DNA from 3 places in the Pseudomonas sp. LB3P31 genome. Region 3 is predicted to be linked to each of the others. Evidence: predicted binding sites of a transcription regulator. Region 3 holds the regulator's gene; each other region holds the start of a gene.

Region 1 (10,604 bases), 1.8 Mb from region 3:
ATGTACTTCCTGCCGGAATCGGTAGGTTTCATGCTGCGCCAGGGGCGCAATGAAGAAGCGCGCAACATTCTTCAGCGAGTCGACCCGGCCTACGTCGCGCAAACCAGCGATCAGCTCGACATGAGCGAAGTGAAGGGCACCGGCACTCCCGTACTGCAATTGTTTCGTGAGGGTCGCGCACTGCGCACGCTGATGCTGTGGCTGGCATTTTTCTGCTGCCTGCTGATGGTCTACGCCCTGAGTTCGTGGCTGCCGAAACTAATGGCCAACGCCGGATACAGCCTGGGCTCGAGTCTGTCGTTCCTGCTGGTGCTGAACTTCGGGGCGATTTTCGGCGCGGTCGGTGGCGGGGTGCTGGGTGACAAATTGAACCTGCCGCGGGTGTTGGCGGTGTTCTTTGCCTTGGCAGCTGTTTCCATCACCTTGCTCGGTTTCAACAGCCCGATGCCGTTGTTGTACCTGCTGATCGCCGTCGCCGGTGCTACTACCATCGGCTCGCAGATCCTGTTGTACGCCTGCGCTGCGCAGTTCTATTCGATGACCATCCGCTCCACCGGCCTGGGCTGGGCCTCGGGCATCGGGCGCAACGGCGCGATTGTCGGCCCGCTTCTGGGCGGCGCGTTGCTCGGTATCAACCTGCCGCTGCAACTGAACTTCATGGCCTTTGCCTTGCCGGGTGCGGTGGCCGCGATTGCCATGACCGTGTTTGCCATCAGCAGCAAGCGTAGCGCCAGGCAAGCCCAGTCCCTGCGCCACGCTGCACCTGCCGGAACCGTCGGCGAGGCATCATGAAAAGCTTGTTGCGAGACTTCTCCCTGTCGGCAGCCGTGGCTGGTTTTATCGCCACGGTGATTTCTTACGCGGGGCCGTTGGTGATTATTTTTCAGGCCGCCGAGACCGCACATCTCTCACGGGAAGTGCTGTCGTCGTGGGTCTGGGCGATTTCCATCGGCAGCGCGGTGCTGGGCATTGGCTTGAGCCTGCGTTACCGGGTGCCGGTGATCATTGCCTGGTCGGCGCCGGGTTCGGCATTGCTGGTGGCGCTGCTACCGGGGATCTCGATGCCGGAGGCAGTGGGTGCATACCTGGTCAGCAGCCTGATCATTTTTCTGGTCGGGGTGTCAGGGGCATTTGACCGGATCATCAGCAAGCTGCCAGCGGCCATTGCCGCAGCAATGTTGGCGGGGATTCTGTTCAGCTTCGGCACCGGGCTGTTCGTCTCGTTGCAGGGCAAGCCGATGCTGGTGCTGGCAATGTTTGCCACCTACCTGGTGTGCAAACGGCTGATGCCGCGTTACGCCGTATTGATGGTGCTGCTGGTGGGCTGCTCGATAGCCTTTGTCGCCGGCGATTTACACACTGAAGCCCTGGTGATCGGCTTGGCCACACCGGTGTGGATCACGCCCGAGTTCACCCTCAGCGCGACCCTCAACATCGCCTTGCCGCTGGTGATGGTGGCGCTGACCGGCCAGTTCGTCCCGGGCATGGCGGTACTGCGCGCCAGTGGTTACCCGACGCCGGCCGGTCCGATCATCGCCAGCAGCGCACTGGGCACGGCGCTGTTGGCGCCTTTCGGTTGCCACGGGCTGAATCTGGCGGCGATCACTGCGGCCATTTGTACCGGGCGCGAGGCGCATGAAGATCCGCGCAAGCGTTACGTTGCAGGCGTTGTCGGCGGGCTCTGTTATCTGGTGCTGGGGATCTTCGGCGCCACCCTGGTTTCGTTGTTTACCGCGTTTCCCAAGGAGCTGATTGCAGCGCTGGCGGGCCTGGCACTGTTCGCGGCGATTGCCGGTGCATTGGCGGGCTCGATGGCGGTGCCCAGTGATCGCGAGGCGGCGTTGGTGACCTTCCTCACCACTGCATCGGGCATGTCGCTGTTCGGTTTGTCTGCGGCATTTTGGGGGCTGATTTTTGGCATGGTCACCCATGTTTTGTTAAACGCCCGTCGCGAGAGCGCGGCGGCTGAAGCACTTCCAACTGTCGATCAATAAAAACAAGAGAAAGACAATGAAACAGACTTTTCCAGCAACCGGTTCCGCGTTGTCCATGGCGCTCGTCTCGAGTTTCTCCACCGTGGCGATGGCAGGCGAGGGCGGCTTCATCGAAGACACCAGCGCCACCTTGCAGGCACGCAATTACTATTTCAGCCGGGACTTCTCCGACATCGTCGGGGCGAACCGGCAATCGAAGGCTGAAGAGTGGGCCCAAGGCTTCATTCTCAACGTCAAATCCGGATACACCCAGGGCCCCGTGGGATTTGGCGTAGACGTGATTGGCTTGCTCGGCCTCAAGCTCGACAGCAGTCCGGACCGGGTCAATACCGGTTTGTTGCCGGTAAAAGATGACGGGCGCGCGGCGAATGATTACAGCCGAATCGAAGCGGCGTTGAAGGTGCGCTATTCGAAAACCGAGCTGAAAGTGGGAGAGTTGCAACCCAACCTGCCGGTGCTGGCGTTCAGTGATATCCGCCTGTTACCGCCAAGCTATCAAGGCGCGAGCATCAGTTCGAACGAGATCAACGGCCTGACGTTGCAGGGCGGCCACTTGAACACCACCAGCCTGCGCAATGAGGCGGGCGACGAAAAAATGCAGGCCATGCTTGGCCATGTGCCACAGCGTCAGGTCAGCAGCGACGGCTTCAACTTTGCTGGCGCCGAATACGTCTTCAACGATAAGCGCAGCTCGGTCAGCGCCTGGTTCGGGCAACTGGAAGATATCTACAACCAGCGTTTTCTCGGCCTCAAACACAGTCAGCCCATGGGCGACTGGATTCTGGGGGCCAACCTTGGCTATTACGATTCGCGCGAAGATGGCCAAAAGCTGCTGGGCAACATCGACAACCAGGCGTTCTTTTCCCTGTTATCGGCCAAGCGTGGCGGTCACACGTTTTACGTCGGTTACCAGGGGATGTTCGGCGACAGCGCGTTTCCGCGGGTGTTTGCCAATATCTCGCCGCTGGGCAACGAGGTGCCGACCTACGAGTTCGCCTACACCGACGAGCGTTCGTGGCAAGCGCGTTACGACTACGACTTCGCTGCGCTGGGCGTGCCGGGTTTGACCAGTACTGTGCGTTACATTTCTGGTAATAACGTCGACACCGGGCAAGGGTTCGAGGGCAAGGATCGCGAGCGTGATCTTGACCTGGGATATGTGCTGCAGAGTGGCAGCCTCAAAGGCCTCGGGGTGCGAGTGCGCAATGTGATGGCGCGCTCAAACTACCGCAGTGACATTGACGAGAATCGTTTGATTCTCAGCTACACGTGGACGTTGCTGTGACGTTTTGATCACAAGTCGCAGTTGCCCATGACCTGATACGTTACGCGTTGGGTCTGGCCCTGATGATCGATGTAGACCATGGTCGCCGGTACAACGTCGCAGCCGGTAGGGGTGTCGCTGATGGACACTACCTTGGCGATGTCCAGTGGGTGCGCCGGGTCGTAGGGGGTAGCGGCGGGCTCGCTGGTGGCGGCCATGGCCGAAGTGGCGACCAGGGTGAAAAGCAGGGCGGTGAGGGTTTTCATTGAGTGTTCTCCGTTTTGGTTCCGATGCTTGAATTTTAGTCTTTGCCTCCAATGGATAAAGGGGGGCAGGGCTGATTCAGCGTTGCAGAAATTGCAACAATCGCAGGCGTTGTTGCCGGTGTAGACTGAAACCCATCTACCCCTGACAAAGAACAAGGAGCCGTCGGAGCCATGATCGGTGCCGAGCTACTGACCGACGAAACCCTCACAGTCGGATGGCTGATCTACATTCCCGCATTGCTCTGGGCCATCGCCCGTGCGCCATGGGTCGAACTGTTCAGCGATCGCCGGCGCCAGCACCTGTTGTTCGGCACCGTGTTCGCACTGTTCATGCTGTGGCTGGTAAGAAGGGATTTTGATACCGGGGTGTCCTACCACTTTCTGGGTATGACTGCGGTGACCCTGCTACTGGACTGGCCACTGGCACTGGTCGGCGGGATGGTCGCGCAACTGGGCTTGGTCATGCTGGGTCGCCAGGATTTGGCGGCGATGGGGGTCAACGGCGCATTGCTGATCGCGCTGCCGGTGCTGATTACCGAATGCTGCGCCATTCTGGTCGAACGCGCGCAACCGCGTAATCCTTTTGTCTACATCTTCGTATCGGGTTTTCTTGCCGCCGCGCTGTCGGCCTTGTTGTGCCTGTTGCTGGCGCTCTGGCTGCTGTGGTTCAACGAGCTATTCGTGATGCCGTACTGGCTGGAGGATTTTGTCGGTTACCTGTGGCTGATCATTTTCCCCGAAGCGTTTATCAACGGCATGATCGTCAGCGCACTGGTGGTGTTCAGCCCCGAGTGGCTTGAGACCTTCAATCGCACGCGCTACCTCTCCGCTCCGTGGAAAGACGACGAGCCCAAGTCCTGATGCCGACCCGGGCGTCGACGCCTTGCGGTTAATGGCGAGGTTCGAAGTCCTCGCTGAACAGGTCATCTTCGGCATCCGGGCTTACCGGAATCTTGTGTTCTTCCGACGCCCAGGCGCCCAGGTCGATCAATTTGCAGCGATCCGAGCAGAATGGCCGATAGGTGTTATCGGCGCTCCATTCGACAGGGGCGCCGCAGGTCGGGCAATTGACGGTTGGGGTTTGGCTCATGACTGGCCTCCACGCAAGGTAAGGTAAAAGTGATGCAGGCGTTCGACTTCGCTGTGCAGCCAGGCGAGGTCGCGGTCGTTGACCACCACATCGTCGGCATGGCTCAAGCGGTCCTCGCGGCTGGACTGGGCCTTGAGGATCGCCTGGACCTGTTGTTCGCTGGTCTTGTCGCGCTGCAAAGTGCGTTCGATCTGGAGCTGTTCGGGCGCATCGATCACCAGCACCCGTTGAGTCATGGCGTACTGACCGGACTCGATCAGCAATGGCGAAACCAGGATTGCATAAGGCGATTGCGCCTTGCCCAGGTGTTCGCTGATTTCTTTGCCGATCAGCGGATGCAACAGCGCCTCGAGCCAGCGCCGTTCCTCGGGGACTTCGAAGATCAGTTTGCGCAACGCTGCACGATCCAGCTGACCGTCGGCTTGCAGCACGCCGGCACCGAAGTGCTCGGCGATCTGCGCCAGCGCCGGGCGGCCAGGTTCCACCACCCAGCGCGCGGCATGATCGGCATCGACCACGTGCACGCCGAGGTCGATGAAGTGCTGGGCGGCCGCGCTTTTGCCGCTGCCAATGCCGCCGGTCAAGCCAAGAATCCAGGGTTTTTCCACAGGGGTATTCATTTCAAACCGACGAACTGCCAATAGAAGTCGGTTATTTGACCACCCCAGAGCAACGCAATCCAGCCGGCAATTGCCAGATAGGGTCCAAAGGGTATTGGCGTCGAGGTTTTTGCGTTGCCCAGGCGCAGCATGGCCACGCCGATAATGGCACCGACCAGGGATGACAGCAGGAGGGTCAGCGGCAGGATCTGCCAGCCGCCCCAGGCACCGAGCATCGCCAGCAGCTTGAAATCACCGTGGCCCATGCCGTCCTTGCCGGTTATCAGCTTGAACAGCCAGAACACCGACCACAGCACCATGTAGCCGGCAATCGCCCCCCACAGCGCTTCGTGGAGCGGCACGAACAGCTCGAAACTGTTGGCGATCAACCCCAGCCACAGCAGCGGCAGCACCAGCACATCCGGCAGCAATTGATGTTCGGCGTCGATCAGGCTCATGGCCAGCAGGCCCCAGGTCAGGAACAGCACCCCGCCTGCCGGCCAACCGAAACCAAAGTGCCAGGCGATGAACCCTGATAGCAGGCCGCAGGCCAGTTCGATCAGCGGGTAGCGCTTGCTGATGGGCGCTGCGCAGCCGGAGCAGCGACCGCGCAGAAATACATAACTGATGACCGGGATGTTTTCCCAGGCGCGGATCGAATGACCACAGTGTGGGCACTGGGAGTGGGGCAGCAGCAGGTTGAAGGTGGGCAGTGGGGCAGGTGCGGGCTGGCCAAGCATATCCTGCGCCTGCAGGCGCCATTCGCGCTCGAGCATCTTCGGCAGCCGCCAGATCAGCACATTCAGGAAGCTGCCGACCAGCAAGCCCAGTACTGTGACCAGGGCGACAAAAACCAGGGGATAACTTTGCAGGATTTCATTCAAAGGCATATCAGATCGCTGAGCCGAGTTGGAAGATAGGCATGTACATCGCGACGACCAGGCCACCGACGATTACCCCCAGCACCACCATGATGAACGGTTCCATCAGGCTGGTGAGGTTATCGACCATGTTGTCGACCTCGTCTTCGTAGAAGCTCGCGACCTTGTCGAGCATGTCGTCGAGGGCGCCCGACTCCTCGCCAATGGCCGCCATCTGGATCGCCATGTTCGGGAACACCCCGGAGGTGCGCATGGCGAAGTTCAGCTGCATCCCGGTCGACACGTCCTGTTTGATCCGCAGTACCGCGCGCTTGAACACGACGTTGCCAGTCGCTCCCGCCACAGACTCCAGGGCATCCACCAGCGGCACACCCGCAGCAAAGGTGGTCGACAGGGTTCGGGCGTAGCGGGCCACGGCGGATTTATAGAGCAGGGTGCCGACCAGGGGCAGCTTCAACAGCCAGACGTCGGTGCGGTCGCGAAAGGCCTGGGAAGTCCTGAAAACATGGCGCATGCCGAAGACCATTGCGATCAGCATACCCAGCAACATCCACCACCATTGCTGGAGGAATTCGGAGAGGCCGATAACCATCAGGGTAAAGGCCGGTAACTCGGCACCAAAACCTTTGAACACTGATTCGAACTGTGGCACCACCTTGACCAGCAGAATGCCGGTGACGATGATCGCGACGAACACCACCGCCAGCGGATAGGTCATGGCTTTCTTGATTTTTGCCTTGAGGCTTTCGCTCTTTTCCTTGTAGGTCGCCACCCGTTCCAACAGGGTGTCGAGGGCGCCGGCTTGTTCACCGGCATCCACCAGGTTGCAATAGAGCTCGTCGAAATACTGCGGCTTTTTGCGCAGGGACGCGGCAAAGCTGTTGCCCGCCGCGACCTCCTGCTTGACCTCGTCCACCAGCTTGCGCATCGCCGGGTTCTCAAAGCCTTCGCCGATGATGTCAAATGACTGCAGCAGTGGTACCCCTGCTTTCATCATGGTCGCCATCTGCCGGGTGAACAGGGCGATGTCCCGGACCTTGATCCGTTGGCCCAGGCTGAAAATCGAGGCGGACTTTTTGCGTACCTTGCCCGGGTTGATGCCTTGCTTGCGCAACTGCGCCTTGATCAGCGCAGGGTTCTGACCGCTGAGCTCTCCGGTGATTTTCGTGCCTTTCCGGTCCGTGCCTTCCCAGGCATAGATGCTGATTTTTGCTGCCTTGACCGCCATGTTCAGTCCTTGGTGACTCGGTTGATTTCTTCAAGGCTGGTAATGCCTTGCATGGCTTTGTGCAGACCGGAAGTACGCAGGTCATCGAAGCCGTCCTTGCGCATCTGGCTGTCGATTTGCAGCGAGTTGCCGTCGGCCATGATCAGGTGCTGCAGCGCCGGGGTGTTTTTCACCACCTCGTAAATCCCCACCCGTCCCTTGTACCCGCCGTTGCAGTGATCACAGCCCACCGGTTCATATAGGGTGAAGGAGCCGATGCGGTCCTCGGGAAATCCTTCCTTGATCAACGCTTCGCGGGGAATGTCGATGGGTTTCTTGCAGTGGCTGCACAGCTTGCGCGCGAGGCGCTGGGCGATGATCAGGCTGACTGAAGTGGCGATGTTGAAGCCCTTGACGCCCATGTTCTGCAGGCGGGTGAGGGTTTCAGCGGCGCTGTTAGTGTGCAGTGTCGATAACACCAGGTGGCCGGTCTGAGCAGCCTTGATCGCAATTTCGGCGGTTTCGAGGTCGCGAATCTCGCCGACCATGATCACATCCGGGTCTTGACGCAGAAACGAACGCAAGGCTTGGGCGAAATCCAGGCCTTGTCGGGGATTGACGTTGACCTGGTTGATGCCTTCCATGTTGATCTCCACCGGGTCTTCGGCGGTGGATATGTTGATGTCCACGGTGTTGAGGATGTTCAGGCCGGTGTAGAGCGAAACGGTTTTGCCCGACCCGGTGGGGCCGGTGACCAGGATCATGCCCTGGGGCTGTTTCAGCGCGGCCATGTACAGGTCTTTCTGTGCCGGCTCATAACCGAGGGCGTCGATGCCCATCTGGGCGCTGGACGGATCGAGGATCCGGATCACCACTTTCTCGCCCCACAGGGTCGGCAGGGTGTTGACCCGGAAGTCGATGGACTTGCTCTTGGACAAGCGCATTTTGATCCGCCCATCCTGGGGCTTGCGCCGCTCGGAGATGTCGAGGCTGGCCATGACCTTCAGGCGTGCCGCAATGCGCCCCGCCAGCTGAATCGGTGGCTTGGCGACTTCGCGCAGCATGCCATCGGTACGCATCCGCACGCGGTAGGTCTTTTCGTAGGGCTCGAAGTGCAGGTCGGAAGAGCCGGTCTTGATCGCGTCGAGCAACATCTTGTGGACAAAACGCACTACCGGCGCGTCATCGGCATCCTGTCCCGGGACGACGTCCATATTGCGCTCGTCGGCAGATTCGATGTCGACGCCGTCAAGGTCCACGTCGGCCATGTCTTCCAGCCCGGTGGAGTGGGTATCGAACAGCTTGTCGATGGCATCGCTGAGCTTGTCGTCCTCGACCAGGATCGCCTCGGTGGTCAGCCCGGTACTGAACTGGATGTCGTTGATGACCTGGTGATTGGTTGGGTCGGATACCCCGATGAACAGCTTGTTGCCCCGTCGCCACAGGGGCAGGACGTGGTGCTGGCGAACCAGCTTCTCGCTGACCAGGCCCTTGGGCAGCGCTTCTTTATCCAGGGCATTAAGGTCGAACAGGGCCATGCCGAAATGCTCGGAGGCGATTTCCGCCACCTGCCGGCTCTTCACCAGCTTGTTCTGCACCAGATGGCTGACCAGTGAGATGCGGTTGCGTTGGGCTTGCTGATACGCCTGTTGCGCGCTTTTGTCAGTCAGCAGTTCGGCCAGGACCAATTGTTTGGCCAGGCCGCTAAGAGCGATGTCATTCATTGGGATACCGGACGCAGACAGTTCATGACTTATAGCCTAGTCAAGGGACGGAGCCAAACCACGCCTGTTGAAGTGACAAAAAGTGTCAGATAGTGCGGTTTTCCAGGGCTGTCGAGAGTGCTATGACGACCTGGCGCCCAAGCCTGCTCGGTATCAGGCAATTGGCATGGGCTGTGCTGGAGTTAATTCAGATCATGAGATTCCGACTCATGCATGGAGCTTGTCTATGAATAGCCAAAAAGGTTTTACCCTGATCGAGCTGTTGATCGTGGTGGCGATCATCGGGATTCTGGCGACGTTTGCACTACCCGCGTATTCGAAGTATCAGGCCCGGGCGAAGGTGACAGCGGGTCTGGCGGAGATCTCCGCGTTGAAGGTGCCTTTTGAGGATGCGATGAATCAAGGTACCGACATCGCTTCATCGACTGCTGCGTTCAACGCAACGACCTCAAACTGCGTAACCGCTTCGACGGGCACAGGCAGTACAGGCGTGGGTAGCATTGCGTGCACAATTGCCAATGCTCCGGCTCCTGTCGTTGGTAAAAAGATCACGCTGACCCGCTCAGCTACGACTGGTTGGACTTGCGCTACCGAAGTTGAACAGCAGTACGCGCCTAAGGGCTGCACAGGTGTCGCCAACACATAAGCGTTGAATTCGGTGTCTGCATAACCTGTGAATACCCCGCCTTGTTACAGAGGCGGGGTATTTTTTTGGGTGCGCTCTGGGTAATTTCAAAAAAACCCCACAATTCATGGCCTTAGGCCCACGCCAAAACCTGCAACTTGCATGTCGATAATTTCCAACTCATGCAAATTGCATGATTCCGGAAATTGGCGTTTTTCATAACTACATGATTAATAAGGAAAAATTGACTGTCTCAAAGTTGGCACAGCGTTCGCAACATACCCAGTAACCCTGCTGACAAGACATGCAGCAGACTTTCCAGAAAAAACAGGAGTTACTCGTATGAAGAAGTTCGCTATCACTGCCGCTGCTGCTACCGCGCTGACCCTGACCATGGCCGGTTCGGCATTTGCACAAAACACCCAGGCTACCCAGGCACCAATGGTGCTGGCTGCTGGTGAAGTGACACAAGCCAAAGAAGCTACTTCTGACACCTGGATCACTACCAAAGTCAAAGCTGACCTGGTTACCGAAAAAGGCATTCCTGGTACCGACATCAAAGTCGAAACCAACAAAGGCGTAGTGTCCCTGTCGTCCACCGTAGCGGTGACTGACGCTCAGAAAACCACCGCCGTGGCTATCGCCAAGAAAATCAAAGGCGTCAAAGCGGTCTCCGCTGACGGCCTGAAAGCCGACTAAGGCAAGACTTCTCGCCTGGACCGGGAGAAGGCGCGACAGACGGGCCGAGAGATACGTCTGTTGCCGCTTTGGAGTTCATGCGAAAGGTCATAAGGATGTGACCATTACAGGCCCTGGCATTCGTGTCGGGGCCTGTTTTATTGTGCCTTCAGTAAAAGATCGCAGCCTCGTTTCACATGTAGGAGCTGTCGAGTGAAACGAGGCTGCGATCTTTTGATCCTCAAAGCCCGCGCTTGCTGGTGATCTGCACCAGCC
Region 2 (10,604 bases), 570 kb from region 3:
CAACAGAACACTGCAGCTAGCGAAGAAGAAACCGCACCGCAATTCTCCTTGCAGCGCATCTACGTACGTGACTTGTCCTTCGAAGCCCCGAAAAGCCCGGCAATCTTCCGCCAGCAGTGGGAGCCGAGCGTCGGTCTGGATCTGAACACCCGTCAGAAGGCCCTGGAAGGTGACTTCCACGAAGTCGTGCTGACCCTGTCGGTTACCGTGAAGAACGGTGAGAACGGCGAAGTGGCATTCATCGCTGAAGTGCAACAGGCCGGGATCTTCCTGATCAAGAACCTGGACGACGCTTCGATGAGCCACACCCTCGGCGCGTTCTGCCCGAACATCCTGTTCCCGTACGCTCGCGAAACCCTGGACAGCCTGGTGACCCGCGGCTCGTTCCCGGCCCTGATGCTGGCTCCGGTGAACTTCGACGCACTGTACGCACAAGAACTGCAACGCATGCAGGCGGCTGGCGAGACTCCGACCGTTCAATAAGAGCTTGTTTGCCAGATGAAAAAAGCGCCTGCAGAGGCGCTTTTTTATGGGGCAAACGAAAAATGTAGGAGCTGCCGAAGGCTGCGATCTTTTGATTTTCAAGATCAAAAGATCGCAGCCTTCGGCAGCTCCTACATGGGCTCGTGGTGTTACTTGAAGCCCAGCTGGCGCCAGCCTTCGTACACCGCGACGGCCACGGTGTTTGACAGGTTAAGGCTGCGGCAACCTTCACGCATCGGCAGGCGCAGGCGTTGTTCGCCTGGCAGGGCGTCCAGCACTTCGGCTGGCAAGCCCCGGCTTTCCGGGCCGAACAGGAACGCGTCGCCTTCGGCGAAGCTCGCATCGTGGAACGGCCGCGAGCCCTTGGTGGTGAAGGCGAACAGGCGTGGATGGCCGAGGCTGTCCAGGCAGCTGGCGAGGTCGGCGTGACGTTGCAGGGTGGCGTACTCGTGGTAATCGAGCCCAGCACGGCGCAGGCGCTTGTCGTCCATCTCGAAGCCCAGCGGCTCGATCAAATGCAGGTGGCAGCCACTGTTGGCGCACAGCCTGATAACGTTGCCGGTATTCGGCGGAATTTCTGGTTGGAAGAGGATGACGTGAAACATGCACGGCTCCGAAGGTAAAGATGACCGGCATTCTACGCCGCCAGCGGATCGACGTTCGAAACTATTACCGCGAGTAATGGGTTCTTTGGCGATTGTCGGGGTCATGGTCGGTTTGATGATCGGCCGCCTGACCACCCCGGACCCCAGCGAATTGCAGCAAGTCGAGGTGACCGGCGACGGTTTGGTGGTGTGGTTCAACAACGAACCCAAGACCCATGGCGAGTTCGTCGACGGCAGCCTGGCGTTGCTGTTCGCGGCCGAAGGCAAGGCGCAGAAAGGGCAGCTCAAGCTCCATGATAAAAGCGCGAACTGGCGAGTGCGTATGAGTGATGGGGGGTTGTTGCTGACGGTTGTGGCGGCGCGGCCTTTACAGGGAGAGTGGGCCGGTAGCGAGGTCGATGACCGCTGGCGGCTGGAGATCCATCTCCGGGAGCAATAAAAGAGGGAATCCCCGGCCTGCCTGTACCAAGGTTCCCGAAACGGAAGGGCTCGCGCATGGCGGCGTGAGCCCGGTGTAAAGAAGGAACCCCTGACCTGCCTGTATCAAGGGCCCCAAAACTGGGGAGGCTCGTCGCAAGTGCGGTGTGAGCCTGGTGTAAAGAGGGGAATCCCCGGCCTGCCTGTACCAAGGTCCCCGAAACCGGGTAGTGAACTGATTCACTGAATGGACTGTTGCAGGGGGCGTGCCAGGTTTTAACGAGTTGATACAGAAAGCTGCTTTGGAAAGCTGAAAGCCCCGGGATTCGGGGCTTTCGTGTTTTTTCGGTAGAGGTTCGATTGTGAAAGTCATCGGGGTTTTGAAGGGGTTTTTGTGCGCGATTGCGGTTCACGGTGCATTCAGTCGGTGCACTGTGGCCCCAAAAGCATCGCGAGCAGGCTCGCTCCCACAGGGTTCAACGGTGTTCACTCGATCGTGATAACACTGGAAATCCACTGTGGGAGCGAGCCTGCTCGCGATTGGATGTAACTGTCAGCGAAGATCTACAGGCTGCTTAACCCTCTTCCCCCTCATCATCATCCCCACCATCAACCTTCATCCCCAATTCCTTGATCTTGCGAGTCAGGGTATTGCGCCCCCAGCCCAGCAACACCGCCGCATCACGCCGACGGCCAGCGGTATGCTTGAGGGCGGTCTCGATCATGATCCGTTCAAACGCCGGCACCGCGCTGTCGAGCAGGCTCGACTGGCCACGAGCCAGGGCCTGGTCGGCCCACTGGCGCAGCGCCTGCTCCCAGTTGGTCACTGGCGCCGAGTCCTGTGGCAGGTTCAACAGCTCTGGTGGCAGGTCGCTGATGTGCACCTCGCGACCGGACGCCATCACCGTGATCCAGCGGCAGGTGTTCTCCAGCTGGCGCACGTTGCCGCCCCACGGCAGGTTCTTCAGGTATTCCTCGGTCTCGCTCTTCAGCAGCTTGGGCTCCACCGCCAGCTCCTGTGCGGCGCGGGCGAGGAAGTGCTTGGCCAGGGTCGGGATGTCTTCGCGACGGTCCGACAGGCGTGGAATGTGAATGCGGATGACGTTGAGGCGGTGGAACAAGTCCTCGCGGAATTTACCCGCGTGCACCAGGGTTTCGAGGTTCTGGTGAGTCGCAGCGATGATGCGCACATCGACCTTGACCGGCGTATGACCGCCCACCCGATAAAACTCACCGTCAGCCAGAACCCGCAGCAGACGGGTCTGGGTGTCCGCCGGCATGTCGCCGATTTCATCGAGGAACAGCGTGCCGCCATCTGCCTGCTCGAAACGCCCGCGGCGCAGGTTGGCCGCGCCGGTGAAGGCGCCTTTCTCATGGCCGAACAGCTCGGACTCCATCAGGTCTTTGGGAATCGCCGCCATGTTCAGCGCGATGAACGGCGAGGCCGCCCGTGGGCTGTGGCGATGCAGGGCGTGGGCCACCAGTTCTTTGCCGGTGCCGGACTCGCCGTTGATCAGCACGGTGATGTTGGAGTGGCTCAAGCGCCCGATGGCGCGAAACACTTCCTGCATCGCCGGCGCTTCGCCGATGATTTCCGGGGTGCGGGTCAGCGTCGGGACGACTTCCAGGCCTTGCTGTTCCTGGGCGTGCTGGTTTGCACGCTTGACCAGCGAGACGGCTTCGTCGACGTCGAACGGTTTTGGCAGGTACTCGAATGCGCCGCCCTGATAGGACGCGACAGCGCTGTCCAGATCGGAGTGAGCGGTCATGATGATCACTGGCAGCCGTGGGTGCTGTTCGCGAATCCGTGCCAGAAGGTCCAGGCCGCTGGCGCCGGGCATGCGAATGTCGGAGATGATCACGTCCGGCTGCTGGCGCGCCAGGCGGCTCATCACGCCATCGGCGCTGTCGAAGCTCTGCGTGGTCATGCCTTCCTGCTGCAAGGCTTTTTCCAGGACCCAACGGATAGAACGGTCGTCATCGACGATCCACACGGTTTCACTACGGCTCATGTCGATGTGGCTCCTTGTTCCAGTGGCAGAAAGATCGAGAAAGTGGTGTGGCCTGGATGGCTGTCACATTCGATCAGGCCCTGGTGCTGGCTGATGATGTTCTGGGTAATGGCCAGGCCCAGCCCGGTACCGTCCGGACGGCCGCTGACCATGGGGAAAAAGATGGTTTCCTGAAGTTCCGCAGGGATGCCGGGACCGTTGTCGATGATTTCGATCTTGGTCACCAGGCGATGGCGCACGTGGCCGATGGTGAACTGGCGCATGGCGCGGGTGCGCAGGCTGATGCGGCCCAGGCGCAGCTCGTTCTGGCTGCTGATGGCCTGCATGGCGTTGCGCACGATGTTCAGCACCGCTTGAATCATCTGTTCACGATCGATCAGCACGTCGGGAATGCTTGGGTCGTAGTCGCGCACCAGGTTGATGCAACCCTGGCTCTCGGCTTCCACCAACTGGCAGACGCGCTCCAGCACTTCGTGAATGTTGCACATGGCCAGCGATGGCAGCTTGTTCGAACCAAGCATGCGATCGACCAGGTTTCGCAGGCGGTCGGCCTCTTCGATGATCACGTTGGTGTAGTCGCGCAGGCTCTCTTCCGGCAGTTCACGGGCCAGCAGCTGCGCGGCGCCACGGATCCCGCCCAACGGGTTCTTGATCTCGTGGGCGAGGCCGCGCACCAGCATCTTGCTGGTTTCCTGTTTCGACAGCTGCGCCTCTTCCTTGGTGATGCGCAACAGGCGATCCCGCGGGTGCACTTCGAGCAACAGCATGGTGTCGCCATCGGCCAGGATCGGCGTGACGGCGTAGTCAACGGTCAGGGTCTGGCCGGTGAGGGCGGTGAGCATCGCTTCGCGCTTGGTAAAGGGGTGCGCTTGTTCGACTGCCTGGCGCAGGGAGTTCAGCGCTTCCGGAGATTCGGTAAACAATTCACTGATGAATTGGCCGTGACTGCGCTGCCCGCTGACAGCCAGAAGCATCTCTGCCGCCGGGTTCATGTACTCCAGGCGCAACTGGGCGTCGAGCAGGATGGTGGCGGTGGTCAGGTTGTCGAGCAGCAAGCGGTGCAGTGCGTCGCTAATGGTCATCAGGACCTCTTTTGGAGCAGGGCGTGCGCAAGAAAAAAGCGTTTGTTACTGGAAAATGCAAAAACCAAACCAAGGCTCTGAAAAGAAGCGTCGATCGCCTGAAACAGGCGTTTGACGCTCGTTTGCGTGGCGTTATGCCAGCGTCTGCGGGTAGTTTCGAACCAAAATGGGATGGGCAGTGGGAAGATTACAACTATACGCACCAATATAGTGCGCTCAGCAAGTCCGCGTTAAAACAACCGCAAGAAAGGGTTTATTTCTTCCTTGGGTTTGTCCTTGAGCGGACATTCCGGACGTTGGCCGTAATCGGCCAGTACGCAGGGTTTGACCTGGCGTTTCTGTGCCAGTGAAATGCGCAGCATGTGGAAAGGTTGATTGGCGGTGCGCTCGACGGTGCGCCCTTGCTGGTCGAGAATTTCCACCGACAGGTTGTGACTGCCGCGATCGACGTTGGTTAGGGCAAACACCGGGCTCAGGCCTGGTTCGGCAGTGGGCTTGCCGTCCAGCAGCAGACGGAAGCGATGGCCACGCTGCAGGCCGGGTTCGCTGGTCACGCTGACGATCAGTTCACCGGCGCTGCTGCGCAGGGTTGCATCGGGTTCGGGGATTAGCACTCGGAGCATGTCGTAGCGAAACCGTGGAGGTGCCTCACTCTGCTTGCCAGCAATCACGGGTTTGGCGCCGGTAGGGTTAGCGGTCATGCGATTGGCTGGTGGCAGCGGCACGCGCTTGGCATTGCCGTTGCCGGGTTGGTCGGTGAAGACTCGATTGCCTTGGGCGTCGATGTAGGTGAAGACTTCCGCCGACGCGGGCAGCGCGATCAGGCAGGTGACCAATACCCAAACCTTCACTGCTTGTGCACCCGTTGCACGGTAAAGGTCACGGTCGGGCTTTGTTGAATGACACTGTCGCCGCTGATCACCTGCACTGCCAGGCTGTGGGTGCCACGATCGATGTTCACCAGTTGCAGGCTCGGCACGTTGCTTGGCTGGCCATAAGGCTGGTCATCCAGCAACAGCCTGAACAAATGTGGGCCTTGCAGGCGCGGTTTGATCAGCACGCCGACGGTGAAAGTACCGTTGTTGGCACGCAGCGCTTCGCTGGTGGGGAGGCTGGTCAAATCCAGCACCTCGTACGCGCTGCGCGGCTGTTCCGCAGTGGCGGGTTCCACAGGCGGCGCAGTGGGAGCTTGAGGCTCGACGCTGTTGAGCGGTGGCAACTCGACTGGCTGCGCCACCACGCCATTGGGAGGTTGGTTGCTGTAGGCGGTATTGCCTTCGGCGTCGATGTACTTGTAGATCCCGGCCATCGCAGGAGCGGCCGAGGCCAGAAGCACGAGCATTAACAGTGGTCGCATTCAGACTCCCTGTGGACCGCGAGGTTACTCCGACAGTGGAATTCCCTGGCTGCCAGCATAGAACACAATGAGTTCCACCGGCTTGTCACCGGTTTTGCCGCGGTGGGTGACATCAACCATCTCGGCCAGTGCTTCGCCCTGTTTGAATAGTCGAATCTGGCCATTGTCCCTGCTTTCCACTGTCAGCTCTCCAGAGAGAATGTACGCCGCGTTGGGTATGGGATGCGTGTGCCAGTTAAGTTCGGTATTGGCCGGTATCTTGAGTTTGAGCAGCGACAGCTCAGGCGCGGCATCGGGATAACGAAGATACGGGGTGCTGTCCCAGGACGTGCTGCTCTGCAACAGGACTTTGCGTTCAATGCCGGCCGGTGCTGATGCGGGGCTGCAGCCCGGCAGGGTAACGACGGCCATAGTTGCGATGAGCAGGTGAGCGATTAGGCAGGTTTTCATCGTTCCATCCTTTAAGGGTCGGTAAGTCGATGAAGGCTACGAACAACACAAAAAAACTGATGCCGGACGATGCTGGTAAAGTCCTAGGAAAACGCGGTGTTTCTTGTCGGAAATCGGCTACGGAACGGGCTTTCCGTAGGAAGCCTGTTCCGATTACTCGGTTACAGGCACGGTCCGGTAACCTTGCGCAAACCGCTGTCATCCGCTGGCAACACAAACTCTGCAATCAGCGGGGCATTACTTGCGTGGGGAGGCAGGGTCAGCGTCACGAGTTGTCCATCTGCGGATCCGCCAAGCCAGTAAAGCAACTCAGGTTTGTTGATGTTCATGCCCAGCTCGAACACCCAACTATTGCCTGGCAGGCTCCTGACGGATCCCCAGCCGTTGACCGGGAGGCTCAGTGGCGCGCGCTTGCCGGTGACCAGGCGCAATGGTCCGTGAGTGGTCGCACTCGGGCCTTCATAATCGTCGGCATTAAAGCCAAGGCGCGTTGGCGGGATGACCAAGGACATATTCATCGAGCTGCCTGGATAACAGCTGACCGCTAATAGTGCTTCGCCCGTCCCGGTGCCGTGGCGCGAATTTCCCCTGAGAAGGGCGGTTTGAAGCTGGGGTTCGTCAGGGGACGGTTCGACCTGCCAGTGCTTGGTCGGGTCGGGTACCGGGCCGCTGGAAGTGGCGGCGCTGACGGTAGTCAGCGCCCCGCCGCATAACGCTAGCGAACAAAAAAAGCTCAATGCTGGGTGCATATTCTGATCCTCCTGGAAAGAGTCGCAATTGTAGAGCAACGCCCCTGGGCGGGCTTCACTGAACTGTTTTCAAGAAACTGCAAAGCCGTCCGCTGTGAAATCCCAGGAATAAAAAAAGGCCTCCCGAAGGAGGCCTCTCTTAGTCACGCCGCTAACGCAGGCGCTACCGGATCAGCAGCTGTAGTACAGCTCGTATTCCAGTGGGTGTACGAAGGTGCGAACCTTGATTTCTTCTTCGCTTTTCAGAGCGATGTAAGCGTCGATGAAATCGTCGGAGAACACGCCGCCTTTGGTCAGGAACGCACGACCTTTGTCCAGCTCTTCCAGGGCTTCTTTCAGGCTTCCGCAAACTTGTGGGATCTCTTTCGCCTCTTCAGGCGGCAGGTCGTACAGGTTTTTGTCAGCTGCGTCGCCAGGGTGAGTCTTGTTCTGGATACCGTCCAGGCCAGCCATTACCAGGGCAGCGAAAGCCAGGTACGGGTTAGCTGCCGGATCCGGGAAGCGAGCTTCGATACGGCGAGCGCGTGGGCTCGACACGTAAGGAATACGGATCGAAGCGGAGCGGTTGCGAGCCGAGTAGGCCAGCATTACTGGAGCTTCGAAACCTGGGACCAGACGCTTGTAGGAGTTGGTCGACGGGTTGGTGAAGCCGTTCAGGGCCTTACCGTGCTTGATGATGCCGCCGATGAAGTACAGGGCGGTGTCGGACAGGCCGGCATAACCTTCGCCAGCGAAGGTGTTCTTGCCATCTTTGGCGATGGACAGGTGAACGTGCATACCCGAACCGTTATCGCCGTACAGAGGCTTAGGCATGAAGGTCGCGGTGCGGCCGTAAGCGACGGCAACGTTGTGCACGCAGTACTTCAGGGTCTGAACTTCGTCAGCCTTGGCGACCAGGGTGTTGAACTTCACACCGATTTCGTTTTGGCCGGCAGTTGCCACTTCGTGGTGGTGAACTTCGATAACCAGGCCCATTTCTTCCATGGCGTTGCACATGGAGGTACGGATTTCGTGGTCGTGGTCAAACGGTGGAACCGGGAAGTAGCCGCCTTTGATGCCTGGACGGTGGCCATGGTTGCCGCCTTCGATGTCCTGGTCGGACATCCACGAGCCTTGCTCGGAGAAAATCTTGAACATCGAGCCGGAGATGTCGGACTTGAACTTCACTTGGTCGAAGATGAAGAACTCTGGCTCCGGGCCAACGAATACGGTGTCGCCGATACCGGTCGACTTCAGGTATTCCTCGGCACGCTTGGCGATCGCACGTGGGTCGCGGTCGTAGCCCTGCATGGTCGAAGGCTCGATCACGTCGCAGACGATGATCAGCGTTGGGTCTTCGGTGAACGGGTCGAGAACGGCAGTGCTGTCGTCTGGCAGCAGGATCATGTCCGAGGCTTCGATGCCTTTCCAGCCTTCGATGGAGGAACCGTCGAACATTTTGCCTTCTTCGAAGAAAGCGTCATCCAGCGCGTCGCGAGCCGGCATGGTCACGTGGTGCTGAGTGCCTTTGGTGTCCGTGAAGCGCAGATCAATCCACTTGACGTCATGATCTTTGATGAGTTGAACCGACTTCGACATAGTGTCCTCCGGGTGGAATAGGGCTGGTAGTGGATGCCCTTAAATGTTTGTGATGCCGGCGCGCATACTCGGCCAAGGCAACCTGCCTCACAAGGGAGCAAATTGCATGCCAGTGCCCCACCATGGGTTTTTTGCCCCAAATTCATCCTTATATAGATGTTTCGGTCGGCAAAATTGAAAACCGCGCCCTGTTATGTGGCGCATAATCCCACAAACGACCCGTTTTGGTGCGCGCGAAACCTTCTGCATATTAACTGGTTAAACCTTGAGCAATTTCCGCTATAATCCGCGCCCCCCTTTTTCGGCTGGCCCAGCGCGCGCTGTTTTCATGAAACTAATCGTAAAAGTCTTTCCCGAGATCACCATCAAGAGCCGCCCGGTACGGATGCGTTTCATCCGCCAGTTGGCCAAGAACATTCGCACCGTGCTCCGCGACCTGGACCCGGCCGTGGTGGTGAACGGTGTGTGGGACAATCTCGAGCTGGAAACCCGCGTGAGCGAGCCCAAGGCCCTGAAGGATATGACCGAGCGCCTGAGCTGCATGCCGGGCATCGCGCATTTCCTGCAGGTCGACGAATACCCGCTGGGGGACTTCGACGACATCGTTGCCAAGTGCAAACTGCACTTCGGCGAGTCCCTGGCCGGGAAGATTTTTTCGGTGCGCTGCAAGCGTGCCGGCAAGCATGAATTCACCTCGATGGACGTCGAGAAATACGTCGGCAGCCAGCTGCGTCGTCAGTGCGGCGCCGCCGGAATCTCGCTTAAAGAGCCGCAAATCGAAGTTCGCATCGAAATTCGCGACAAACGGTTGTTCGTGATCCACAACCAGCACAACAGCATTGGCGGTTATCCGCTGGGTGCCCTGGAACAGACACTTGTGCTGATGTCCGGTGGCTTCGATTCCACCGTTGCCGCGTACCAGATCATGCGCCGCGGCCTGATGAGCCATTTCTGCTTCTTCAACCTGGGCGGACGGGCCCATGAACTGGGCGTGATGGAAGTCGCGCACTTCATCTGGAAGAAGTACGGCAGCTCCCAACGCGTGTTATTTGTCAGTGTGCCGTTCGAGGAAGTACTGGGAGAAATTCTCGGGAAAGTCGATAACAGTCATATGGGCGTAGTTTTGAAGCGTATGATGTTGCGCGCTGCTTCCCGTATTGCCGATCGGCTGGAGATCGAGGCGCTGGTCACCGGTGAAGCGATTTCCCAGGTGTCGAGCCAGACGCTGCCGAACCTGTCCGTGATCGACTGCGTGACTGACAAGCTGGTCTTGCGACCGCTGATTGCCAGCCACAAGCAGGACATCATCGATCTGGCGAACGAAATCGGCACTGCCGATTTCGCCAAGCACATGCCGGAATACTGCGGGGTCATCTCGGTGAACCCCAAGACCCACGCCAAGCGTCCGCGTGTGGAGCACGAAGAGAAAGAATTCGACATGGCGGTTCTCGAGCGTGCGCTCGAGAACGCCAAGCTGGTACCGATCGATCGCGTGATCGACGAATTGGGCCAGGACTTGCAGATCGAAGAAGTCAGCGAAGCACTGGCGGGCCAGATCGTCATCGACATCCGTCATCCGGATGCCGCTGAAGACGACCCGATGGCGCTCGCTGGCATTGAGGTACAGACGATGCCGTTTTATGCACTGAACGCTCGTTTCAAGGAACTGGACCCTACTCGCCAGTACCTGCTGTATTGCGACAAAGGCGTGATGAGTCGCCTGCATGCCCACCATTTGCTCAGTGAGGGGCATGCCAATGTGCGCGTTTATCGACCGAGCTAAGAGCCCGGGGCTGTTTGCCTGTGGCCTGCGTCACCGGCCCCCCGACTCTGCCGTCAAGCTGTAACGGCTAGGCCTGACTCTACTGTTA
Region 3 (10,604 bases):
TCAGCCCGGAACGCTTCCTCGACCAGCCGAAAGTGGCCGTCGATGAAAGCGCGATCGACTATTACGCCCTGAACGCCCACAGCGTGCAGTTCCTCCCGGACGGCAAACTGCAGTACGAGATGACGTCGGACAAGGTCGAACACCTTAAAGCCACGGAAGTGACGCTGCTGACCAACCCGGACCTGAACATGTTTCGCGGCACCGAGTTTCCCTGGCACGTGCAGAGCGAACGCGGAGAAGTGAATCCGGATGGTACCGAGGTGGAACTGATCGACTCGGTGCGCATCACACGTTTCGACGAGAAAAACCGCAAGACGCTGATTACCACCACCCGCATGACCGTGTTCCCGAAGCAGCAATATGCGCAGACGGAGCAACCCGTTAGAATCGACGGCGCCGGTGGCGTGTCGACTGGTACGGGAATGAAGGCGTATTTGAAAGAAAGCAGGATACACCTGCTATCGAACGTAAGAGGACAGTATGAGGCTCGTTAAAACCCTCCCTATTTTGCTCAGCCTGGGCGCAGCACTGGGAAGCGTGAGCGCCTGGGCTCTGCCGAACGATCAAGAGCAGCCTATCCGCATTCAGGCCGACGACGCCCAACTGGACGACAAGAATGGCATCGCCACCTACAAAGGTGACGTCATCATCACCCAGGGTTCGATGAAGGTGACCGGCAATACCGTGACCATCACCCGCACCCCGGCTGGCGATATCGACGTGGTGACTTCGGTCGGCAACCTGGCTTACTTCGAGCAGCTTCAGACCCAGGGTGACACCAAGCCTGTGCAGGGTTACGGCGTCACGATCCAGTATCACGCCTCGCAGAACCGCGTCGTGCTGATTGATCGCGCCAAGGTCATCGACAAGGACAACAACGTCACCCAGGGCGAGAAAATCGTCTACGACACGGTCAAGAAGCTTGCGAGCGCCGGCCGTGCCACGGGCAACAAGGTCACCGAATCGCGTCCGCGCATCGACATGGTGATCCAGCCCAAGCCGAAAAACGACCAGAAAAAGGCCAATTAATGGCAACTCTGAAAGCTCAGCATCTGGCCAAGGCTTACAAGAGCCGCCAGGTCGTGCGCGACGTCAGCCTGTCGATTGACAGCGGTCAGATCGTCGGGCTCCTCGGCCCTAACGGCGCCGGCAAGACCACCTGCTTCTATATGATCGTCGGCCTGGTGCAGGCCGATCAGGGCCGCGTGCTGATCGACGACCTGGACGTCAGCCATCAGCCAATGCACGGCCGTGCCAAGGCCGGTATTGGCTATCTCCCGCAAGAAGCGTCGATCTTCCGCAAATTGTCGGTGGCCGATAACATCATGGCCATCCTCGAGACCCGCAAGGAGCTCGACAAGGCCGGTCGGCGCAAGGAGCTGGAGAGCCTGCTGCAGGAATTCCACATTAGCCATATCCGCGACAACCTCGGCATGAGCCTGTCGGGCGGCGAGCGTCGCCGGGTGGAGATTGCCCGGGCGCTGGCGACCAATCCGAAGTTCATCCTGCTCGACGAACCTTTCGCCGGCGTGGACCCGATCTCGGTAGGCGATATCAAGCAGATCATCCATCACCTCAAGGCCAAGGGCATTGGCGTGCTCATCACTGACCACAACGTCCGTGAAACCCTGGACATCTGCGAGACCGCCTACATCGTCAACGATGGCCAGCTGATCGCCGAGGGCGACTCTGCCACCATCCTGGCCAACGACCTGGTCAAGGAAGTTTATCTGGGCCACGAGTTCCGCCTTTAAGCGCTGCGGTGCCTGGCCAGTCGCCCGGGCGCTCGACACTCTAAAAAATCAATACTTTTTTATTGTTACAGCGCTCTAGGCAAACACTGCAATATCGGGCATATAATTTGCTTAAGTTTGGCGCTCCGGCGCCCTGTAGTGGATGGCGCATGCGCGCCGGCGAATAAGGTTTAAGCCCCTGCCATGAAACCATCGCTAGTCTTGAGAATGGGCCAGCAGCTGACGATGACTCCTCAGCTGCAACAGGCCATCCGCCTGCTCCAATTGTCGACCCTGGACCTGCAGCAGGAAATCCAGGAGGCGCTGGAGTCCAACCCGATGCTCGAACGCCAGGAAGAAGGCGACGACTTCGACAATGCCGATCCCTTGGCCGACAAAGCCGAGCAGCAACCCAACGCCGACGTTTCGGAGCCGTCCTATCAGGAAACCGCGCCGACGGTAGACAATCTCGAGGAAGGCGACTGGAACGAGCGCATTCCCAACGAGCTACCCGTTGATACCGCGTGGGAAGATGTCTACCAGACCAGCGCCAGCAGCCTGCCAAGCAACGATGATGACGAGTGGGACTTCACCACCCGCACATCGGCCGGCGAAAGCCTGCAGAGCCACCTGCTGTGGCAACTGAACCTCGCGCCGATGTCCGACACTGATCGCCTGATCGCCGTCACCCTGATCGACTGCATCAACAATCAGGGCTACCTGGACGAAACCCTCGAGGAAATTCTCGAAGCCTTCGACCCGGAACTGGACATCGAACTGGACGAAATCGAAGCCGTTCTGCACCGCATCCAGCAATTCGAACCGGCCGGCATCGGCGCTCGCAACCTGGGCGAATGCCTGCTGCTGCAATTGCGCCAGCTGTCCGCCAAGACCCCTTGGCTTACTGAAGCCAAGCGCCTGGTCACGGACTACATCGATCTGCTGGGCAGCCGCGACTATAGCCAGTTGATGCGGCGGATGAAGCTTAAGGAAGACGAACTGCGCCAGGTCATCGAGCTGGTCCAGAGCCTCAACCCGCGTCCCGGCTCGCAGATTGAGTCGAGCGAAGCCGAGTACGTGGTTCCGGACGTGATCGTGCGCAAGGACAACGAACGCTGGCTGGTGGAACTCAACCAGGAATCGGTGCCGAAGCTGCGGGTCAACGCCCAGTACGCCGGTTTCGTTCGCCGCGCGGACACCAGTGCCGACAACACGTTCATGCGCAATCAGTTGCAGGAAGCCCGCTGGTTCATCAAGAGCCTGCAGAGCCGCAACGAAACCCTGATGAAAGTTGCCACCCAGATCGTCGAGCATCAACGCGGTTTTCTGGAGTACGGCGACGAAGCGATGAAGCCGCTGGTACTGCATGACATCGCCGAAGCAGTCGGCATGCATGAATCGACGATTTCACGGGTGACCACGCAGAAGTTCATGCATACCCCACGGGGCATTTATGAACTGAAATACTTTTTCTCCAGCCACGTCAGCACCTCCGAAGGCGGCGAATGCTCGTCCACGGCGATCCGCGCGATCATCAAAAAACTGGTTGCGGCGGAAAATCAGAAAAAGCCGTTGAGTGACAGCAAGATCGCTGGTTTACTGGAGGCACAAGGCATTCAGGTGGCTCGCCGCACCGTCGCCAAGTACCGCGAATCCCTTGGGATCGCGCCTTCGAGCGAACGCAAGCGGTTGATGTAAGCCACGCCACAGCGTTCCAGTGGCAGATCATCTGGTCTGCCGCTTTATGCACTGGCAACGAAGGAGAAGCTGTATGCAAGTCAACATCAGTGGACACCAGCTGGAAGTTACCGAACCCCTGCGCACCTATATCGGCGAAAAACTCGCCCGTTTAGAGAGGCATTTCGACAAGATAACCAACGTGCAAGTCACGATGAACGTCGAGAAGCTCAAGCAGAAAATCGAAGCCACCTTGCATATTCCCGGCGGGGAAGTGGTCGCCAATGCCGAGCATGACGATATGTATGCCGCCATCGACCTGCTGACCGACAAGCTGGATCGCCAACTCAAAAAGCATAAGGAAAAGACCCAGAGCCTCCTCCAGGGCGCAACCGGTCGTTAACACTCCCAACCCATGATCCGACTTGAAAGTATCCTGACCCCCGGCCGTTCCCTCGTGAACGTGCCGGGCGGCAGTAAAAAGAAAGCCCTCGAGCAAATTGCCAACCTTATCCATAAAGAAGTACCGGATCTGGAGATGCAAGATGTCTTCGAGGCTCTGATCGCCCGTGAAAAACTCGGCTCGACCGGTTTTGGCAACGGCATCGCCATCCCCCACTGTCGTCTCAAGGGCTGCGCGTCACCTGTCAGTGCCTTGATGCACCTCGACGCCCCTATCGATTTCGACGCCATCGACGGCGCCCCGGTTGACCTGCTGTTTGTGCTGCTGGTCCCGCAAGCGGCCACCGATGCGCACCTGGAGCTCCTGCGCCAGATCGCCAGCATGCTGGATCGCAAGGAAGTTCGCGAAAAACTGCGCAGCGCCCCGAGCAATGAAGCCTTGTACCAGGTCGTCCTGGACGAGCAGAACGGTCATTAATCATGCGCTTGATCATTGTCAGTGGCCGTTCCGGCTCAGGTAAAAGCACTGCCCTCGATGTCCTTGAAGACAGCGGGTACTACTGCATCGACAACTTACCTGCCGGGCTGTTGCCAGAGCTGGCCGAACGAGCACTGATTCACACCGAGCTTGCGCAACCGCTGGTGGCCGTGTCGATCGACGCGCGCAACCTGCCAAGCCACCTGTCGCGCTTTCCAGAATTGCTGGAAGAGGTCCGCAGCCGGCATATCAAGTGTGATGTGCTGTATCTGGACGCCGACGAGGAAACCCTGCTCAAGCGTTTTTCGGAGACCCGTCGCCGGCATCCGCTGAGCAATGCCAATCGTTCGCTGGCCGAGGCCATTCAGGACGAGTCCAACTTGCTCGGGCCGATTGCCGACCTGGCCGACCTCAAGGTCAATACCACCAACCTGAACCTGTATCAGCTGCGCGATACCATCAAATTGCGGCTGTTGAACCAGCCCGAGCCGGGCACCGCGTTCCTGGTCGAGTCCTTTGGCTTCAAGCGTGGCATGCCGGTGGATGCCGATCTGGTGTTCGACGTGCGCTGCCTGCCCAACCCGTATTGGAAACCGGAACTGCGCGAGCAATCCGGGCTTGATCAACCGGTAGCCGATTACCTGGCGGCGCAACCGGATGTCGAGGAAATGTTCCAGGACATCTCCAGCTACCTGCTCAAATGGTTGCCGCGCTTCGCTGCCAGCAACCGTGCGTATGTCACCATTGCCATTGGCTGCACCGGCGGGCATCACCGCTCCGTCTACCTGACCGAACGTCTGGGCCAGGTTCTGCAACAATCCCTGAAGAACGTCCAGGTCCGCCACCGCGACCTCAGCTAAAGGATTCACATCGCGATGCCTGCTCTGGAAATCGAAATCATCAACAAGCTGGGCCTGCATGCTCGCGCTTCTGCAAAATTTGTCGGGGTTGCTGGGCAGTTCAAGGATTGCACTATCAGGGTCGGGCGCACGCCGGAATCCACGGTCGACGGCAAGAGCATCATGGCGATGATGATGTTGGCGGCTGGCAAGGGCACAAAAATTTATTTGAGTACGGAAGGCGAACAGGCGGATGAAGCGCTGGCTGCGCTCGTTAATTTGATCAATAACTACTTCGACGAAGGCGAGTAATGCTTGCCACGTAGCAGCTGCCGAAGTGGGAGCAAAGCGTGCTCGCGATTGGGGGCTCGTTTTCAATATTGGTGGTGACTGACACGCCGTAATCGCGAGCAAGCTTTGCTCCCACCTGCGATCTCTTGATCTTGCCTCAACCCAGCGCCGTATCCATCACCATCATCAAACAAAACCCGACCAGCAGCCCCAGGCTCGCCAGTTTGTCGTGACCATTGCGCCGCGACTCGGGGATCACTTCATGCGTGACCACCAGCAACATCGCCCCCGCCGCCAATGCCAATCCCAGCGGCAGCAACAGCTCGGCCAGGCTTACCAGCCACGCACACAGCAGCGCGAATATCGGCTCAACCAGACCTGACGCCGCGCCGATCAGGAAGGCCTTGACCCTGGACATCCCTGCCCCGGCCAGTACTAGCGCAATCACCAACCCTTCCGGCACATCCTGCAGCGCGATACCCATCGCCAGGCTGTCGGCATCAGGCATGCCACCCCCGGCCGACACCCCCACCGCCATGCCTTCCGGAATGTTGTGGGCGATGATTGCAAAGACAAACAGCCAGATCCGCGGTGGAATCACCGGTCGCTCCAGCGTGCCAACCAACATTTCCGGGCTGGCCCGGGAGACTTTTCGGTCTACCAGGTACAAACCCAGAGCGCCGAGCATGATGCCAAAGCTGATCAGGCCACTGGCCGCCCAAGGCGTGAGGCCCAGGCTTTCGGCGGCAGAGATCCCTGGCACGATCAGCGAAAACGCGGTCGCCGCCAGCATCACCCCAGCGCCAAACCCGAGCAGCGTATCGCTGACGGTTTGCGGCATACGCCGAATCACCAGTACCGGCACTGCGCCCAACGCCGTACCCAAGGCGCAGATGGCCCCACCCTGCAAGGCGCGCAGCAGTTTCGGCTCAAGGTCCAGCCACGCCAGTCCCTGCGCAACCAGCAAGGACGTGCCCGCCAGGAGTAACAGCGATCCCAGAGCGTAACGGAACATCCGCCCACTCCCGATCGCCAGCGTTTCAGTGCCCATAATCAGCCTTGGTGTTTTTTATTGAAGACTCAACCCAGGGCCGCCTGGTAGCGCGCCGCGACTTCGGGCCAATTGATCACGTTGTAGAACGCATTGATGTATTCCGGGCGACGATTCTGGTACTGCAGGTAGTACGCATGCTCCCAGACATCCAGGCCGAGGATCGGCGTATTGCCATTCATCAGCGGGCTGTCCTGGTTGCCACTGCTTTCCACGACCAGGGTCTTTTGCGGGGTTACGCTCAGCCACGCCCAGCCACTGCCGAAACGGGTGAGCGCAGCCTTGGTGAAAGCCTCTTTGAAACTGTCGAGCCCGCCCAATTGCTCAGCGATTGCCTTGGCCAGCGCGCCATCAGGTGCGCCGCCACCGTGCGGGGCCATAACTTCCCAGAACAGCGAATGGTTGGCATGACCTCCCCCTTGGTTGATCACGGCGGCACGGAGTTTTTCCGGAAGCTGCTGCACGCCTGACACCAGCTTTTCCACCGGCCACTCGGCGAACTCGGTGCCCTCGACGGCAGCGTTCAGGTTGTTGATGTAGGTCTGGTGGTGCTTGGTGTAGTGGATCTCCATGGTCTTGGCATCAATGTGCGGTTCCAGGGCATCGTAGGCGTAGGGCAAGGCAGGCAAGGTGAAAGCCATGTTCAATGAACTCCATGATGAAGTGGCGCAGGCCGGTTGGCAGTTGCAACGGCACCGATGTGCAGCAGGCGGTGAGTACGTGGGTATTCACCGTGCTCGCTGATGAAATTCAGCAGCTCGACGTAGGTCTTGCTGCTCTGGCGCAGTGCCGCTTCGCGCAAGGCTGGCGCCAGTCGAGTGTCCTGCATGGTCTGCAACAAACGCTGGTGGATGGCACACAGGTACTCAGCACTCTCCTCCGGCTGATTAAGGCGCAGGTGCAAGTCCGCCAGGTTGTGGTGGGAAATGACGCAGGCCGCCACCGCTTCGTCGGCATCCGCCCAGCGCTCGAACAACACCTGGGCCAGCGCCAGTGCCTGCAAGTAAGCCTCGCGGGCATCGACCAGTTCACCCTGCATGAAACAGCGATTTGCTCTTTCGATCGTGCGTTTCCAGTGCTCCATGGTGAGCCTCCAAAACGGTAGCGGTGATTACACGAAAAGCAGGATTCATGACCCATGGCTAATTATGTAATGAGACTCATTATTAGGTGATAATGAGAACCAAAACAAGCGGCAGGATTCTGGATGGTCTTCTGTGGGAGCAAAGCTTGCTCGCGATGACAATTGCAGAGCCGCCATCGCGAGCAAGCTTTGCTCCCAAAGATGTGTGCCAGGTGTGATGTGCAGGCAAAAAAAAAAGCGCGCCACCCAGTGGGTGGCGCGCCTGTTTATGCAACGGTAAACATCAGCTACCAGCTACGGTCATCCGCTCGATCAATACCGACCCAGTGCGAATATTGCTGCGCAGTTCCAGGTCATTACCCACCGCAACGATCTGCTTGAACATATCGCGCATGTTGCCGGCGATGGTCACCTCCTGCACCGCGAACTGAATTTCGCCGTTCTCGACCCAGTAGCCGGCCGCGCCACGGGAGTAGTCGCCCGTGACCATGTTCAGGCCCTGCCCCATCAACTCGGTGACCAGCAAGCCACGGCCCATGCGGCGCAGCAAGGCAGCCTGATCTTCGTCGCCATGGGTGACGAACAGGTTGTGCACGCCGCCGGAATTGGCGGTACTCGGCATCCCCAGCTTACGACCGGAGTACGTACCAAGGATGTACGACACCAACTCGCCCTTCTCGACGAACGGCTTGGCATAGGTCGCAAGACCATCACCGTCGAACGCCGAACTGCCCATGGCGCGCATCAAATGCGGCCGCTCATCGATGGTCAGCCATTCCGGGAACAGCTTCTGCCCCAGGGTGCCTTCGAGAAACGACGATTTGCGATACAGGCTGCCACCGGAAATGGCCGAGAGGAAACTGCCGAACAAGCCGCCGGCCAGTTCCGCGGAAAACAGTACAGGCACTTCGCAGGTGGGGACCGGGCGCGCACCGAGCCGGCTCGCAGCCCGCTGTGCCGCGCGCTGGCCAATACTCACCGGGTCCGCCAGCAGGTTGCCCTGACGGCTCACGTCGTACCAGTAATCACGCTGCATCTGGCCATCGGCTTCGGCGATCATCACACAGCTCAGGCTGTGACGGGTCGACGCATAACCGCCGATAAACCCGTGACTGTTGCCGTACACACGGCAGCCCTGGTGAGTGCTGAGCGTGGTGCCGTCGGCGTTCTTGATCCGGCTATCGGTTTCAAACGCCGCTGCTTCACAGGTCAAGGCCATCTCGATGGCTTGTTCCGGAGTGATGTCCCATTGGTGGAACAGGTCGAAATCCTTCAGGTCCTTGGCCATCAGCGCGGCATCGGCCAGGCCCGAGGCTTCGTCCTCGGAGGTGTGCTTGGCAATGGCCAGCGCGGCAGCGACGGTTTCGCGGATCGCTTCCGGGCCACTGGCCGAAGTGCTCGCCGAACCTTTGCGCTGGCCGACATACAAGGTGATGCCGAAGCCCTGATCGCGGTTGAACTCGACAGTCTCGACCTCACGCTGGCGTACCGAAGTGGACAGGCCCTGCTCCAGGGACACCGCCACTTCACAGGCACTGGCACCCTGACGCTTGGCTTCAGCGATGATCTGCTCGACTTGTTCCTGCAGTGCCGGCAACGCTTTCGGGCCGACGCTTTCAACTGCACTCATGCTGTTCTCCACTCAAATTCTGCTTTCGGCGAGGGTCATCGAGCGACCGGGCCGGACAAGCGGCCCCCGACTGGTTATCATGGCGGCGTTTCTTTGCGGACGGCCACCATGGTTGATTCTTACGACGACTCCCTCGATACGGGAGAAAAAAGCAAAACCCAGGTCAAACGTGAGCTGCATGCTCTGGTTGACCTTGGCGAGCGCCTTACAACACTCAAGCCTGACCTGCTGGCAAAACTGCCGTTGACCGACGCCATGCGCCGGGCACTGGCCGATGCGCCCAAGCACACCGCGAATATCGCGCGTAAACGGCACCTGATGTTCATCGGCAAACTGATGCGCGATCAGGACACTGACGCCATTCTGGTCTTGCTCGATCAACTTGATGCCTCCACCCGGCAGTACAACGAACGTTTCCATGGCCTGGAACGCTGGCGCGATCGCTTGATCGCGGGCGACGATGCGGTCCTGGAGAAGTTCGTGGTCGACTACCCGGAGGCTGATCGTCAACAGTTGCGCTCCCTGATCCGTCAGGCCCAGCACGAACTGGCGACCAACAAGCCGCCGGCATCGAGCCGTAAAATCTTCAAGTACATCCGTGAGCTGGACGAGACTCAACGCGGTCTGCGTTAAGTAGCGTGCAACCCATCCGGGAGGAGCTGCCGGAGGCTGCGATCTTTTGATCCTGCTTTGGATTTTAACAATCCAAAGTCAAAAGATCGCAGCCTTCGGCAGCTCCTACAGGGGGATGTGTGTTCCTACGATCCTGTGCCACCCACAGTGATCGCATCAATTTTCAGCGTTGGCTGGCCGACACCCACCGGCACCGACTGCCCATCCTTGCCACAGGTTCCGACTCCGCTGTCCAGCGACAGATCGTTACCGACCATCGATACCTTGCTCATGGCTTCCGGCCCGTTGCCGATCAACGTTGCGCCCTTGACCGGTGCGGTAATCTTGCCGTCCTCGATCAAATACGCCTCGCTGGTGGAGAACACGAACTTGCCACTGGTGATATCCACCTGGCCACCGCCGAGGTTGGCGCAGTAGATGCCGCGCTTTACCGAGGCGATGATTTCCTCTGGATCGCTCTCGCCTGCGAGCATGTAGGTGTTGGTCATGCGCGGCATCGGCAGGTGCGCGTAGGATTCACGACGACCGTTGCCGGTGCGGGCCACGCCCATCAGACGGGCATTGAGCTTGTCTTGCATATAACCTTTGAGGACGCCGTTTTCGATCAGCGTGGTGCACTCGGTCGGGGTGCCTTCGTCATCGACGCTCAGCGAGCCGCGACGACCGGCCAGCGTACCGTCATCGACGATGGTGCACAGCTTTGACGCAACCATCTCGCCCATGCGCCCGCTGTAGGCGGAGCTGCCCTTGCGGTTGAAGTCGCCTTCCAGGCCGTGGCCAACTGCT

Evidence for each region. Region 3 encodes sigma-54, which starts transcription at its own class of promoters, with help from an activator protein. Its sites were predicted from a motif close to ANTGGCATNNANNTTGCTNT; they were not measured.
Region 1: the regulator sigma-54 is predicted to act here: its motif matches at 9,186-9,205, upstream of ACYZTK_RS19450 (pilin).
Region 2: the regulator sigma-54 is predicted to act here: its motif matches at 8,828-8,847, upstream of glnA (type I glutamate--ammonia ligase).

Annotation. Positions count from the first base shown of each region.
Region 1 is NZ_CM142710.1:4,265,565-4,276,168, forward strand. Features, by position in the region: gene ACYZTK_RS19400 (aromatic acid/H+ symport family MFS transporter) at 1-792, shown strand, start outside; gene ACYZTK_RS19405 (benzoate/H(+) symporter BenE family transporter) at 789-1,994, shown strand; gene ACYZTK_RS19410 (OprD family porin) at 2,011-3,279, shown strand; gene ACYZTK_RS19415 (DUF2790 domain-containing protein) at 3,288-3,524, opposite strand; gene ACYZTK_RS19420 (energy-coupling factor ABC transporter permease) at 3,696-4,385, shown strand; gene yacG (DNA gyrase inhibitor YacG) at 4,414-4,614, opposite strand; gene coaE (dephospho-CoA kinase) at 4,611-5,234, opposite strand; gene ACYZTK_RS19435 (prepilin peptidase) at 5,231-6,103, opposite strand; gene ACYZTK_RS19440 (type II secretion system F family protein) at 6,105-7,322, opposite strand; gene pilB (type IV-A pilus assembly ATPase PilB) at 7,325-9,025, opposite strand; gene ACYZTK_RS19450 (pilin) at 9,252-9,671, shown strand; gene ACYZTK_RS19455 (BON domain-containing protein) at 9,993-10,349, shown strand; gene ACYZTK_RS19460 (DUF2845 domain-containing protein) at 10,570-10,604, opposite strand, start outside.
Region 2 is NZ_CM142710.1:3,038,656-3,049,259, reverse strand. Features, by position in the region: gene secB (protein-export chaperone SecB) at 1-483, shown strand, start outside; gene ACYZTK_RS13790 (tRNA (cytidine(34)-2'-O)-methyltransferase) at 633-1,088, opposite strand; gene ACYZTK_RS13785 (hypothetical protein) at 1,087-1,527, shown strand; gene ntrC (nitrogen regulation protein NR(I)) at 2,081-3,517, opposite strand; gene glnL (nitrogen regulation protein NR(II)) at 3,514-4,599, opposite strand; gene ACYZTK_RS13770 (DUF4124 domain-containing protein) at 4,830-5,450, opposite strand; gene ACYZTK_RS13765 (DUF4124 domain-containing protein) at 5,447-5,956, opposite strand; gene ACYZTK_RS13760 (cupin domain-containing protein) at 5,981-6,406, opposite strand; gene ACYZTK_RS13755 (hypothetical protein) at 6,568-6,924, opposite strand; gene glnA (type I glutamate--ammonia ligase) at 7,327-8,733, opposite strand; gene thiI (tRNA uracil 4-sulfurtransferase ThiI) at 9,062-10,516, shown strand.
Region 3 is NZ_CM142710.1:2,465,247-2,475,850, forward strand. Features, by position in the region: gene lptC (LPS export ABC transporter periplasmic protein LptC) at 1-494, shown strand, start outside; gene lptA (lipopolysaccharide transport periplasmic protein LptA) at 481-1,029, shown strand; gene lptB (LPS export ABC transporter ATP-binding protein) at 1,029-1,754, shown strand; gene ACYZTK_RS11295 (RNA polymerase factor sigma-54) at 1,938-3,431, shown strand; gene hpf (ribosome hibernation-promoting factor, HPF/YfiA family) at 3,505-3,813, shown strand; gene ptsN (PTS IIA-like nitrogen regulatory protein PtsN) at 3,826-4,290, shown strand; gene rapZ (RNase adapter RapZ) at 4,293-5,150, shown strand; gene ACYZTK_RS11315 (HPr family phosphocarrier protein) at 5,166-5,441, shown strand; gene ACYZTK_RS11320 (ZIP family metal transporter) at 5,578-6,471, opposite strand; gene ACYZTK_RS11325 (superoxide dismutase) at 6,501-7,112, opposite strand; gene ACYZTK_RS11330 (hypothetical protein) at 7,115-7,555, opposite strand; gene pmbA (metalloprotease PmbA) at 7,839-9,185, opposite strand; gene yjgA (ribosome biogenesis factor YjgA) at 9,294-9,818, shown strand; gene tldD (metalloprotease TldD) at 9,944-10,604, opposite strand, start outside.